DNA from 4 places in the Micromonospora sp. CA-244673 genome. Region 1 is predicted to be linked to each of the others. Evidence: riboswitches for the same ligand, from Rfam matches in the RefSeq annotation. Region 1 holds a riboswitch; each other region holds the start of a gene.
The links. Region 1 has a riboswitch for cyclic di-AMP ahead of ACQP12_RS02795 (coiled-coil domain-containing protein). Riboswitches for the same ligand answer to the same signal wherever they lie in the genome.
Positions count from the first base shown of each region.

Region 2: linked by a shared signal. The riboswitch ahead of ACQP12_RS00445 (NlpC/P60 family protein) and the one ahead of ACQP12_RS02795 (coiled-coil domain-containing protein) in region 1 are both predicted to bind cyclic di-AMP.
Region 3: linked by a shared signal. The riboswitch ahead of ACQP12_RS19250 (transglycosylase family protein) and the one ahead of ACQP12_RS02795 (coiled-coil domain-containing protein) in region 1 are both predicted to bind cyclic di-AMP.
Region 4: linked by a shared signal. The riboswitch ahead of ACQP12_RS25850 (coiled-coil domain-containing protein) and the one ahead of ACQP12_RS02795 (coiled-coil domain-containing protein) in region 1 are both predicted to bind cyclic di-AMP.

Region 1 covers NZ_CP192019.1:554,550-557,746, reverse strand. Annotated here, with positions in the region: gene ACQP12_RS02810 (hypothetical protein) at 1-775, opposite strand, end outside; gene ACQP12_RS02805 (heavy-metal-associated domain-containing protein) at 810-1,019, opposite strand; gene ACQP12_RS02800 (metal-sensitive transcriptional regulator) at 1,124-1,423, shown strand; cyclic di-AMP (ydaO/yuaA leader) riboswitch at 1,828-1,958, shown strand; gene ACQP12_RS02795 (coiled-coil domain-containing protein) at 1,963-2,982, shown strand; gene ACQP12_RS02790 (carbonic anhydrase) at 3,051-3,197, opposite strand, start outside.
Region 2 covers NZ_CP192019.1:90,266-93,462, reverse strand. Annotated here, with positions in the region: gene ACQP12_RS00455 (pyridoxamine 5'-phosphate oxidase family protein) at 1-96, opposite strand, end outside; gene dcd (dCTP deaminase) at 175-753, shown strand; gene ACQP12_RS00445 (NlpC/P60 family protein) at 832-1,869, opposite strand; cyclic di-AMP (ydaO/yuaA leader) riboswitch at 1,883-2,018, opposite strand; gene ACQP12_RS00440 (N-acetylmuramoyl-L-alanine amidase) at 2,259-3,197, shown strand, end outside.
Region 3 covers NZ_CP192019.1:4,127,721-4,130,917, reverse strand. Annotated here, with positions in the region: gene ACQP12_RS19255 (LLM class flavin-dependent oxidoreductase) at 1-973, opposite strand, end outside; cyclic di-AMP (ydaO/yuaA leader) riboswitch at 1,304-1,475, shown strand; gene ACQP12_RS19250 (transglycosylase family protein) at 1,475-2,143, shown strand; gene ACQP12_RS19245 (YbaB/EbfC family nucleoid-associated protein) at 2,260-2,721, shown strand; gene ACQP12_RS19240 (M4 family metallopeptidase) at 2,812-3,197, opposite strand, start outside.
Region 4 covers NZ_CP192019.1:5,657,350-5,660,546, reverse strand. Annotated here, with positions in the region: gene ACQP12_RS25855 (hypothetical protein) at 1-57, opposite strand, end outside; gene ACQP12_RS25850 (coiled-coil domain-containing protein) at 156-1,232, opposite strand; cyclic di-AMP (ydaO/yuaA leader) riboswitch at 1,238-1,367, opposite strand; gene ACQP12_RS25845 (cation diffusion facilitator family transporter) at 1,510-2,424, opposite strand; gene ACQP12_RS25840 (HelD family protein) at 2,515-3,197, opposite strand, start outside.

The DNA.
Region 1 (3,197 bases):
CGGCCGGGGTCCGCCCGTCGCCGGGCGCGCCCTCCGGGTGCACGTGCAGGTACGCGAGGTCGCCCTGGCGCAGCGCCACCAGGTGCCCGTACGCCCCGAGGTAGGGCTGGAGGTCGGTGACGGGCCGGCCGTCCCTGCTGACGGCCAGGGTGAGCCGGCTGGTCCGGCCGGGCTGCGGGGCGCCGGTGAGGGTGACCGTGTAGCCGTCGACCGTGGTGCTGGTCACCGGCGCCGGGAGCGGCCGGTGTTCCAGCGCGCCGGGGACGGTGACGTCGACCCCGAGGGTGAGCGGCTCCCCACCGGTCGGGGTGAAGTCGGCGAACGCCCGCCAGACGCCGGGCCCGGCGAGCGGCGAGGCGACCCGCCAGGTGCCGTCGGCGGCCAGTTCCGGGTGGACGTGCCGGAAGCCGGAGAGGTCGCGGCGGGCGACGATCAGGTGCATGCGCTTGTCGTGCGCCACGTCGTAGCGGGTGACGGGCCGGCCGTCGGGGCCGGTGATCCGGAAGGCGAACTCGCCCGTGGGGGCGGTCACGGGCTGGAGCGTGTAGCCGCGGTCGGAGACGAGCAGCCCGCCGGGCAGGTGGGCGGTGGCGGTGGCGGCGTGGCCCCCGTCACCGTGGTCGGTTCCGCCGGAGTCGTGGCCGGCGTCGGTGGCGTCGTGGCGGGTCTCGGCGGCCGGGGTGACGGGGCCGGCCAGGTGGCCGACCCCGTACGCCGTGCCGAACACCGCCGCGAGCCCGAGGGCGAAGCCGCTCAGCTTCGTCGCCGTGTTCATGGGGTACCTCGGTTCCTTCGGGTCCGCGGACCGGTCACGCCCCGACGAGGTCGTAACCGGCCTCGTCGACGGCGGCGCGGACGGTGTCCGTGTCCAACGGGCTCTCACTGGTGACGGTGACCCGGCCGGAGGCCAGGTCGACCTGGACGTCGGTGACGGCCGGCAGCGCGCTCACCTCGGTGCTGACCGAGTTGACGCAGTGCCCGCAGGTCATGCCCTGAACCTGGTACGTCGTGGTGACCATCGCGAATCTTCCCTTCCGCCGCTGTCGTTACCGTTACCCGGTGGGGGTATCGGCCACTGAGAGGACCGTACCATACCCCCGAGGGGTACGGTATCCTCGACGTCATGACCGCACCGACGACCCCGACCCGGGGCTACACCGCCAGCAAGGACCAGCTCCTCGCGCGGCTCCGCCGTATCGAGGGCCAGGTCCGCGGCATCGAGAAGATGGTCGAGGACGACCGCTACTGCATCGACGTGCTGACCCAGATCTCCGCCATCCAGGCCGCGCTGGACAAGGTCGGCCTCGGCCTGCTCGACGGGCACGCCCGGCACTGCATGCACGAGGGCGCCGCCGAGGGCCGCGCCGACGAGATGGCCACCGAGATGATGGCCGCCGTCGGCCGCCTCATGAAGCGCGGCTGACCGGGACGTTCGGCCCCCGCGTCGGGTCCATCGGCCCGGCGCGGCGGATCCCCCGCCGACGTACGTTCGAGGTGGCGACCGGGACCGGCGCCGGTGACGGCACCGGACCGGCCGCGGGGAGATCGACGAGGAGGAGTACCGCCGCCGTCGCGCCGGCCTGGGCTGACCGGTTCGGGCACCGGGCCGGGCCTGCGAGGGCCCGCGCCGGCGGGCGGTCCGGCGGGCCGGGAGCACGGAGGCCGCATCGTGACACTCCGCAGCGTGACGGCGGCTCTCAAACGCGATGCTGGTCACGCAGGGCGAGGACGAATTCTCGCTATTGGTCGGCTTCCGGACGTAGAACAGCGGTAGGACTCTCGGGTAACCTCGCTGCCGGTCACCGCCGAAGGCGCGCACCGGCGCCAGCGGTGCCGCCGCCCAATCGCCCGCGGGCGAACCGGGGAACCAGGTACATGGGGTGAATCCGCGCGAGCGGTAGGGACCACTTCCGTCCCGAACCCGTCAGCTAACCCGGTCGGCGGCCGACGGAAGGGAACACTGTGACGGCACCCCTGCGCCGCTGGCTCACCCCCGTGGTGGCCATGCTGGCCGCGCTCACCGTGCTGGTGGGTCCGACCCCGGCGACGGCCGCTCCGAGCACCCCCACTCCCTCGGGGCACTCCGAGGAAGAGGACGACCCCCTCATCACCGAGGCCATCGACGCCGCCAACCGGGCCTACCTTCAGGCCAAGTCGAAGCTGGACAAGTCGCGCAAGCGCCAGCTCCAGCTCGCCCTGGAGGTGAAGGCGGCACAGAGCGAACTCGACGCGCTGAGCCCGCAGGTGGCCCAGATCGCCGCGCAGTCCTACCGGACCGGCCGGATCGGCGCCATGGCCATGCTGATGGAGAGCAACACCCCGGACTCGTTCGTCCGGCGGGCGGCCGCCCTGGACGAGCTGAACCTGCTGAACTCGCAGAAGCTCGCCGCCATCAACGCCGCGAAGACCCGAGCCGAGCAGGCCAAGATCGCGCTCGACGTCGAGGTGCGCGAGCAGGAGAAGCAGAAGAACGCGATGGCCCGCGAGAAGGCCGAGACGGAGAAGGCGCTGAAGCTGGTCGGCGGGATCGGCTTCACCGGCGGCCTGGTCTCGGCCACCTCGCCGGTCGCCCGGATCGGCCCGGGCCGCACCTCCGACGGCGACTGGAAGCCGGAGTCGTGCAGCGAGAACGACCCGACCACGTCGGGCTGCGTCACCCCGCGCACCCTGCACGCGTACAAGGAGGTCAAGCGGGCCGGCTTCAACCGCTTCGTGGGCTGCCACCGGAACGGCGGACCGTTCGAGCACCCGAAGGGCCGGGCCTGCGACTGGTCGCTGCAGAAGAGCGGCTTCTCCTCGTGGCGCACCAAGGACCAGCGGATGTACGGCAACAACGTCGCCGCCTTCCTGATCCGTAACGCCGACCGGCTGGGCATCTACTACGTGATCTGGAACCGGCAGATCTGGTTCCCGGCCACCGGCTGGAAGTCCTACAGCGGGCCCTCCGACCACACCGACCACGTGCACATGTCGCTGCTCTGACGGCGTACGCCGAAAGGGGCCGGCCCGCGATGCGCGGGCCGGCCCCTTCGACGTTGTCGGGCGGTCGGTCAGCCGGCGAGCGCCGGGTCCGCGGGCGCGGCCGGAGCCGGCACCGGGGCGGCGGCCGGGGCCTGCGCCACCGTGCGCACCTCGCCGGCGCTGAGCCGGTACGACAGGCCGACCACCGTGCAGCGCCCGGCGGCCACCGCGTCGGC
Region 2 (3,197 bases), 460 kb from region 1:
GAGGTAGCCGAAACCCGGCCCGTACTGCTGCAACAGGAGGCGGATCTCGTCGGCGAGGCGGGGCTCGTCGGCGGCGAATTCGGACCAGGAAGCCATGCGGACATTCTATCGAACAGGTGTACGAAGATGTAGTCCGACACGCAGGTCACCCGTACCGGTCGCTATGGTGTTCCGATGCTGCTCTCCGACCGGGACCTGGTCTCCGAGATCAAGACGGGCACGCTCGCGCTGGAGCCCTTCGAGCCCACGCTGGTGCAACCGTCCAGCATCGACGTACGTCTGGACCGGTTGTTCCGGGTCTTCAACAACCATCTCTACACGCACATCGACCCGTCCGTGCAGCAGGACGACCTCACCTCGTTGGTGGAGGTGCCCGAGGGCCAGCCGTTCGTGCTGCACCCGGGCGAGTTCGTGCTCGCCTCCACACTGGAGGTGATCTCGCTCGGCGACCAGCTCGCCGGACGACTGGAGGGCAAGAGCTCACTGGGCCGGCTCGGGCTGCTCACCCACTCGACCGCCGGCTTCATCGACCCGGGCTTCTCCGGTCACGTCACGCTGGAGCTGTCCAACGTGGCGAACCTGCCGATCACGCTCTGGCCGGGCATGAAGATCGGCCAGCTCTGCATCTTCCGGCTCTCCTCGCCGGCCGAGCACCCGTACGGCTCTGAGGTGTACGGCTCGCGCTACCAGGGCCAGCGCGGCCCGACCCCGAGCCGCTCCTGGCAGAGCTGGCGCACCTGGCCGACCCGCTGACCGGCCCGCGGCCGGCAAGGGCGCAGGGGCCCCCGCGACGCGGGAGCCCCTGCGGACCGCTCAACCCGTGCGGACCGCTCAGCCCGGGCGGCCGTAGCTGTTGATCTGGCCGTCGTCGACGCGCTTCATCGTGATCGGCTTGCCGGACTGGGAGGCGTGCACCACCCAGCCGTCACCGACGTACATGCCGACGTGGTGCAGGTCGCTGTAGTAGAAGACGAGGTCACCGGCGCGCAACTCGCTCCGGCTCACCCGCCGGGTCACGTCGTGCTGCTGCCGCGCGTTGTGCGGCAGCGAGACGCCGGCCTTGGCCCAGGCAGCCATGGTCAGGCCCGAGCAGTCGTAGTGGTCCGGGCCGGCGGCGCCCCAGACGTAGATCTTGCCGATCTGGGCGCAGGCGAACTTGACCGCGGTGCCGGCCGGGCCGCCGGGGTAGCCGGCGGGGCAGGGCGCCGGGCGCAGCGGGCCGCCGCCGCCGTTGCCGTAGACCTTGAGGCGCAGCTTCTGGAGCTTGACGATCTCGGCGTCGATCTGCTTCTTCTTGGCCGCGAGCTGGGCCTCGGTGCGCGACAGCTCAGTGATCATCTCGTCGAGCGGTTGCTTTTTGGCGGCCAACTGGTCGCGCAGCGCGGCGACGGTCCGCACCTGCTTCTGCTGGCGGTTCGCGAAGCGGTCGAGCAGGGCGAGGCCGTCGACCAGGTCGCTCGGCGACCGGCTGCCCAGCAGCGCGTTGACCGTGGAGAGGTTGTTGTCGCCCTTGTAGGCGTCGGCCGCGAGCCCGCCCACCTGACCGAGGGCGGCGTCCACCCGGGCCTGGAGCGGGGCGATCTGCTTGGCCAGCGCGGCGGCCTGCTTCCGCTTGGCGGCGAGCTGCTCGCGGGTGGCGTTGACCTGTTCGATGATCGGTTCGAGCTTGTTCCAGTCCTGGTCGATCTGGCGCTCGATCTCGGTGACCGACGGTTCGGCGTGAGCCGCCGTGGCGCCGCCGGTCAGGACGACGGCGGTGCCGGCCAGGGCGGCGAGGGCGGTGGTGAAACGGGACCAGCGGGAACGCGGCGCAGCCGTTGACCGGTCGACCGACCGGACCGACGGTGGCCGCGGGGCATGGTGTGCCACCGGGCTTCCGTACTCCTTCTTCCTGGCCGCCTACCGGGTTAGCTGACGGGTTCGGGCGGGAAGGGAGGCGCCCTACCGCAGTGGCTGCGGATTCACCCCAGTTACCTGGGTCCCCGGCTCGCCCGGAGGCGACTCGGCGGTGCCGGACCGTCACCACCCGGGTTGGACGGTGAAACTCGCGGCCGACGATTGACCAGAGTAGAGAGCGTCGTTATCGTTCCGCAACCCGAGACGCCGTGACACTCCGTACCCGAAAGATTCTTTCAGCGGAGATTACCTCTCGGAAAGGTATTGACCCGGGCCGTGCGCGGGGTGAGGGTGAGGCGCAGTGACCCCCATCCCTGTCTGGAGGTTCGATGCACCTCTCACCCCCGCCGTCGGGCAGACGGATGCTGCTGGCAGCAGCCGTCGCAGCCGCCACCGCCCTGGTGGCGACCGGTCCGGTGGCCGCCCAACCGCTCACCACCCAACCCGCCACCGACCGCCAGGACCAGTACGCCGCCGCCGCGGCGGAGTACGGCGTGCCGCAGAGCGTCCTGCTCGGCGTCTCGTACCTGGAGTCGCGCTGGGACACCCACCCGGGCCAGCCGAGCACCAGCGGCGGCTACGGCCCGATGCACCTCACCGACGCCGAACACGTCCTCGCGACCCCGGCCAGTGGCCACGTCAGCGAGGACGAGGACCCGCGGGGCGACGACTCGCGGCCGCTCACCCTCGACCCGGCCACCGCGGCCGCACCGGCGGAGGACGTGCTGCCGCAGGCGTCCCTGCAGACGCTCGACGCCGCCGCGGCGCTCACCGGCCTCGGCGAGGAGACGCTGCGCACCGACGCGGCCGCGAACATCCGGGGCGGTGCGGCGCTGCTCGCCTCGTACCAGAAGCAGTTGGGCTCGCCGGTCGGCTCCACCACCGACCCGGCGGCCTGGTACGGCGCGGTGGCCCGCTACTCGGGCGCGGACACCGAGGACGCGGCGGCGGCCTTCGCCGACGAGGTCTACGACCAGCTCGGCCTCGGCGCGACCCGGACCACCGACGACGGACAGCGGGTGACCCTGGCCGCCACCGCGGTGACGCCGGACCAGTCCGCGCTGCACCGGCTCGGGCTGCGCCGGGCCGAGCGGCCGGACGGCCTGGAGTGCCCGGTCCGGCTGGCCTGCGAGTGGATTCCCGCCCCCTACGAGCAGCTCAGCGCGGACCCGGGCGACTACGGCAACCACGACCTCGGCAACCGGCCGGCCCAGCAGAAGATCGAATACATCGTCATCCACGACACCGAGGGCTACTTCGGCCCGAGCGTCGACCTGGTGAAGCGCGCCGACTACCTGGGC
Region 3 (3,197 bases), 3.6 Mb from region 1:
TGACCGCGAGCGCGGTCGAGCCGCCGGCCTCGACGGCGGCCTGCTGCTCCTCCACGGCCCGGGCGCGGCTGCCCGGCGTGGTGCGTTCGGCGGCGACCAGCTCGCGGACCGCCGGCGCCACCTCCTGGGCGAAGAGCTGGACGGCGCGCGGCTCGTCGCTGCCCAGGATGAACGTGGCGACGCCGTGGTCCAGGGCGAGCCCGGCCAGCTCCTCCACCCACTGCTCCGGCGGGCCGTCCAGGAAACCGCCCGACGACCGCGAGAAGGTGCCGGTGACGTTGAGCAGCCGGCGCACCGCGCCGGGATCCCGTCCGGCCTCGGCGGCGGCCTCGTCGATCACCGCGTTCAGCGCCGGCAGCTCGGCCGGCCCCTTCGGCAGGTACGCGAGCGACGGCAGCCAGCCGTCCGCCGCGCGACCGACCAGCCGCAGCATCCGCGGCTTGTACGCGCCGACCCAGACCCGCACCGGGTGGGCCGGCGCCGGCCCGCGCTTGGCCCCGACCACCCGGTAGTGCTCGCCCTCGACCCGGACCATGCCGCGCCGTTCGGTGTCCCAGACCTCGCGGATCACCCGGATCGCCTCGTCGAGGGCGTCCACGGCCGCGCCGGGGGAGAGCCGCCGCCCGCCGACCGCCTCGATCGCCTCCCAGAAGGCCCCGGCGCCGAGGCCCAGCTCGACCCGGCCGCCGGTGAGCAGGTCCAGGCTGGCCACGCTGCGGGCCAGCACCACGGGCTGGCGCAGCGGCAGGTTGAGCACGTTGCCGGCGAGGGTGATGTGGCTGGTGGCCGCGGCCACGAAGGACATGAGCGTCCAGGTGTCCAGGAACCCGGGCTGGTAGGGATGGTCCTGGAAGGTCACCAGGTCCAGGCCGACCTGCTCGCAGAGCTTGGCCCGCGCGACCACCTGCTCCGGCCGCCCGGCGCTGGGGGTGAGGAAGCCGCCGAAGGTCAGCTCGTGTCCGTGGTCGCTCATGCCTCGCCGCCTCGTGCCGATCTTGCGCGAACCTGCCCACGGTAGCCTCCCGCGTCGCCCGGCGGGCCGGGAACCCGCCGCCGAGGATCCGCGCCGCGCCACTCGCCACGGTGGACCCGGCACCCGCCGGCCGTCCTCTTCGGCCGGTGCCCGGAAACGCCGCTGTGAGCTGCGAAAACACGCCAACCGTCAGGTCGCTACGACAGATTCGACGGTTCCGCAAGCCGGGAGACGGGGTCGTCGCTCGGCCGGGTGAAGAACTTCACAAGAAGTGGGCGTTCGCGACAAACCGTTCCTAACGTCGGATCCGTTCGCGATCGCGGACACCACGGGCCGGCAACGCCTAATCCCGCCGCCGGCCCGGCGGTCCTGGACCTTCGGCGGGAGCGGGGGACCCACATGTTCCTCGGTGCACGACACCTCGGGGTGAAGCCGCCTGCGGCGGCCGGGCTCCTCGGCCCGAACCCGACAGCTCACCTCGTCGGCGTGGAGGAAAACCACATGGCAACTGATCACGTCGCCCGTCACCGACGGACCGCGCAGCGTCGCACCGCCGTCGGGGCGCTCGTCGTCGGCGCGGCCACCGGCGCCGCCGCCCTTCTCGGCCCGGCCGCCCCGGCCAGCGCCGCCGGCGTCAACTGGGACGCCGTCGCCCAGTGCGAGTCCGGCGGCAACTGGCACATCAACACCGGCAACGGCTACTACGGCGGGCTCCAGTTCTCCCGGAGCACCTGGAACGGCTACGGCGGCAAGAAGTACGCGAGCCGGGCCGACCTGGCCAGCCGCGGCGAGCAGATCGCCATCGCCGAGAAGGTCCTCGACGGGCAGGGCATCGGCGCCTGGCCGGTCTGCGGCAAGAAGGGCGGCTCCACCAAGCGCTACGCCGCCAAGGACTCGGGCTCGGCGAAGTCCACGAAGAAGGCCACGAGGAAGACCACCTCGGCCACGAAGAAGGCCACCTCGCAGCGGTCGTACCGCGGCGAGCGGCGGACCGCGCCGAGCACCGGCGGCGCCGGCGCCTACCTGGTCCGGCCGGGGGACACCCTCTCCGAGATCGCCGACGCGAAGAACGTCGCCGGTGGTTGGCACGCCCTCTACGCCCGCAACAAGGGCGTGGTCGGCGACAACCCGGGCCTCATCTTCCCGGGCCAGCGGCTTCGCCTGCGCTGACGCCACACCGGTGCGCCGCACCACGAACGCCCGGCCGGGGTTCCCGGCCGGGCGTTCGGCGTCGGGGCCGGTTGCTATCGTCACGGTGCTCGGAAAGACGTGAAGAAAGCGCGGATATGACCAACGATTCGTTCTCCGCGGCCGCGAGCCTCGACGAGCTGCTGACCAGGACGCAGCAGGCGCTGTCCGCGATGCGCTCCCGGGCCGGCGACCACGCCGACGACGCGCCGGCCCAGCTGCTCCGGGCCGAGGGCGGCGCGGCCGACGGCCGGGTCCGTGCCGTCGCCGTCCAGGGTGGCCGGCTGGAATCCGTCACCGTCGACCCGGAGCTGGCCGGCGAGCCCCTGGACACCCTGTGCGGGCACGTCGTGACGGCCGTCAACGCCGCGCTCACCGAGCTGGAGGCCCGGGTCAGCGCCTCCGCCCAGGCGGACGTGGACGCCCTCGCCGCCCGGCTCGGCGGCCTGCCCGAGCAGTCCGCCCGGGACATGGAGCGGTTCGGCCGGGCGATGGAGGGCGTCGCGGCCCGGATCCGCCGCGACGACGCCGCCGGTTCCCGCGCGGCCCACCCGGCCTGACCGCGGGCCGGAATCCGGACCGGCCACGAGGCACGGAGACGACGAAGCGGCCGGCCGTCGGGAGGACGACGGCCGGCCGCTCCGGTGTGCTCAGCTCAGGGTGAGCGCGGTGTCGTCGACGACGAAGGAGGTCTGCAGGGAGCTGTCCTCCACGCCGCTGAACGAGATGGTGGCGGTGGTGCCGGCCAGCGACGAGACGTCGAAGGACCGCTGCACGTAGCCGGTGGCCTTGTTGAGGTTGGAGTAGGTGGCCAGGGTGGTGCTGCCCGCCTTCACGGTCAGCTTGTCGTAGGCGGTCGTCGTGGTCGACTCCGCGCTGTCGATGTGCAGCCAGAAGCTCAGCGTCGCCCGGCAGCCGGCGGGAATCGTCACCGACTGCGTGAGGGTGTCGGTGTGCGTCGAGCCGTAGCCGTCGAGCCAGGCCTTGTACGAGCCGCCGTGCGCCGCCTGGCTGGTGGAGTTGGTGATGACGCCGG
Region 4 (3,197 bases), 2.1 Mb from region 1:
GGTGACCAGGTGCAGGGTGAGCAGGGCCTTGCGTCCGGCGGGGGAGAGTCGAGTCATGCCCCCGATGCTCGGCCGTCGCGGGCGTCGCGTCGTGGGCCGCGCGGCGACACCCGGCGTACGTCGTGGGACGTAGCCGGGCGCCGCCGGGGCGGGGATCAGTACACCGACAGGTGCACGTGGTTGGTGTGGTCGCTGGACGGGTCGCCGTTGCCCCCGCTGTACGCCTTCCAGCCGCTGCTGGGCAGCCAGATCTGCCGGAACCAGATCACGTAGAGCACGGCGAGCGCGTCGGCGTTGCGGATGAAGTAGGCGGAGAGGTTGTTGCCGTACGTCTTGTCGCCGCCGCTGGCCACGCCGCCGAAGCCGCTCTTCTGCGCGGCGAAGTCGCAGGCCCGCCCCTTCGGGTGCTCGCCCGAGCCGCTGGGCCGGTGGCAGGAGACGTAGCGGGTGAAGCCGGCCGCCTTGGCCTGCTGGAGCGCGTGCAGCGTACGCGGGGTGATGCAGCCGTCGGCGGGCGTCGGGTCGTTGACGCTGCACGACTCGGGTGGCCAGGAGCCGTCGGCGTTGCGCTTGGCCGGCTTGGCGTTGGCCGACGAGGTGCCCTGGACGCTGCCGCCGCCGCTGCTGGACGCGCGGTTGTTCGCCACCTCCAGGGCGCGTTCGGCCTGCTGCTTGCGCTTGGCCATCACCGCGACCTGCTTGCGCTGCTCCTGGATCTCGCCGGTGAGCGCGGTCTGCGTGCGGGTGGCCTCGTCCCGGGTGTCGATGAGCTCGCGCAGTGCCCGGTCCTCGTGCGCGGCCACCTGCTCCAGCGCGGCCGCGCGGTCCATGAAGCCCTCGGGGCTGGTGCTGCCGAGCAGGGCCGCGGCGGTGCCCAGCCGCCCGGACCGGTATGCCACCCCGGCGATCTCGCCGACCTTGGCGTCCCGGACGGTCAGCTCGGCGTTGACCGTCTTGAGCTGGGCGGTGAGCTGCTGTTGCCGGGTCACCGAGCGGTTCAGCGCGGTGCGGGCGTCCAGCCACCCCTTGCTGGCGGCGTCGAGTTGGGCGCGCAGCGCCGGGGTGCCGCCCTCGTCGTCGCCGGGTGCGGCGGCGAGCAGCGCGGTCGGGGAAGCCGCCGCGGCCGCCGAGGCGGGAGAGACCGGCGCGGTCACGACGCCGAGGGCGAGCGTCGCGACGAGCAGGGCCGCCAACCGGGCGACCGTCCGTCGTACAGGTGCCACTGGGGGCATTCACGTGTCCTTCCGTCCACCGCCGACCGGGTTAGCTGACGGGTTCGGGACGGAAGATCCCTACCGCTGACGCGGATGCACCCCACGAACGTGGTTCCCCGGCTCGCCCTGCGGGCGATTAGGCGCTGGCCACCGCAGGCGCCGGTGGGCGCCGCCCGGCGGAGGCCGCGATCGAGCCTACCGGCGTTGTTCCGGGTCGGCTCGCTGGTGGGAGCCGGTGTCCCGGTCAAAACCGGCATAAGTGCACAATAACCACTTGGATTTAAGATTGCCCTAATTACCACTCGACCGCGCCGCACGCCCCGGGAGACGCTCCGGGTTCGATCTGCAACGTGGCGTGATCGATCGAGAAATCCTCGTGCAGGGCCGTCCGGGCGGCCGCCAGCACCTCGCCGACCTCGGCGCCCGGTGTCATGGTCAGGTGCGCCGAGGCCACCTCCATGCCCGAGGTGAGCGTCCAGACGTGCAGGTCGTGCACCTCGGCGACGCCGGGGACGGCGGCCAGCCGGTCGTGCACCGCGGTCACCTGGAGGTGCTCCGGGGCGGCCTGCACCAGGATCCGGACCGCGGCCCGGCCGAGCCGCCAGGTGCGCGGCAGGATGAACAGCCCGATCGCGACGGCGACCAGCGGGTCGGCCCACCACCAGTCGGTGACCGCGATGACCAGGGCGGCCCCGATCACGCCGAGCGAGCCGAGCAGGTCGCCCAGCACCTCCAGGTACGCCCCGCGCAGGTTGATGCTCTCCTCGGCGCCGGCGCGCAGCAGCGCGAACGCGGCGATGTTGGCGAGCAGGCCGAGCACCGCCACGGCGAGCATCGGCCCGGCGAGGACCTCCGGTGGTTCGCCGAACCGGCGTACCGCCTCGACCAGGACGTAGACGGCCACGGCGCCGAGCAGCACCGCGTTGGCCAGCGCGGCCAGCACCTCCAGCCGGTAGAGCCCGAAGGTGCGCTGCGGGTCGGTGTCGGCGTGCCGGGTGGCGGTGATCGCGGCGAGCGCCATGCCGATGCCGAGGACGTCGGTGAACATGTGCCCGGCGTCGGAGAGCAGGGCCAGCGAGCCGGTGGCGAAGGCGGCCACCGCCTCGACGACCATGAGGGCGGTGAGCAGCGCGAACGCGCCCCAGAGTCGACCACGGTGACGGTGCGCCGCGTTGGCCACCGCGCCGCTGTGGTCATGACCTGCGCCCACGCACACACCCTCTCGTTCGCCGCCCCGGCCGAGCTCAATCTATGCTCACATCGCTATGTGTGCAAGTGAACGCCGGATGCGGCGCCGCCGTCAGCCGACCGGGTCGAGGGTGGTGAGCCGCTGGGTGGCCCGGGAGAGCGCCACGTAGAGGGTCCGGACGCCCGACCCCGGATCGGCCCGGATCTCGCTCGGGGCGACCAGCACCACCCCGTCGTACTCCATGCCCTTGGCCTGGAGGCTGGTCACCACCTGGAGCCGGCCGCCCAGGTCGCCCAGCCAGCCGGCCACCTCGTCCCGGCGCGGCACCGGCGTGATCACACCCACCGTGCCCTCGACCTCCGCCAGCAGCGCGCGCGCCGCCGCCGCCGTGGCGGCGGGCAGGTCGCCGGCGGGCACCGACCGCTCGACGGGCGGCACCCCGGTGGAACGGACCGCGGTGGGCAACGCGAGATCCGGGTGCACGCGGTGGATCTCCGCGGCCGCCACGGCGAAGATCTCCGCCGAGTTGCGGTAGTTGGTGGTCAGCTCGTACCGGTGGCGACGGCGCCGGCCCAGCGCCTGGTCCCGGGCCCGGGCCAGCTCCTGCGGGTCGCCGGTCCAGGCGGTCTGCGCCGGGTCGCCCACCACGGTCCAGGAGGCCAGCCGGCCGCGCCGGCCGATCATCCGCCACTGCATCGGCGAGACGTCCTGCGACTCGTCGACGACCACGTGGGCGTAGTCGCGGTAGTCCTCCGGGCGCTCCCGCGCGGCGGCCCGGGCGGCCCGCTGCCGGT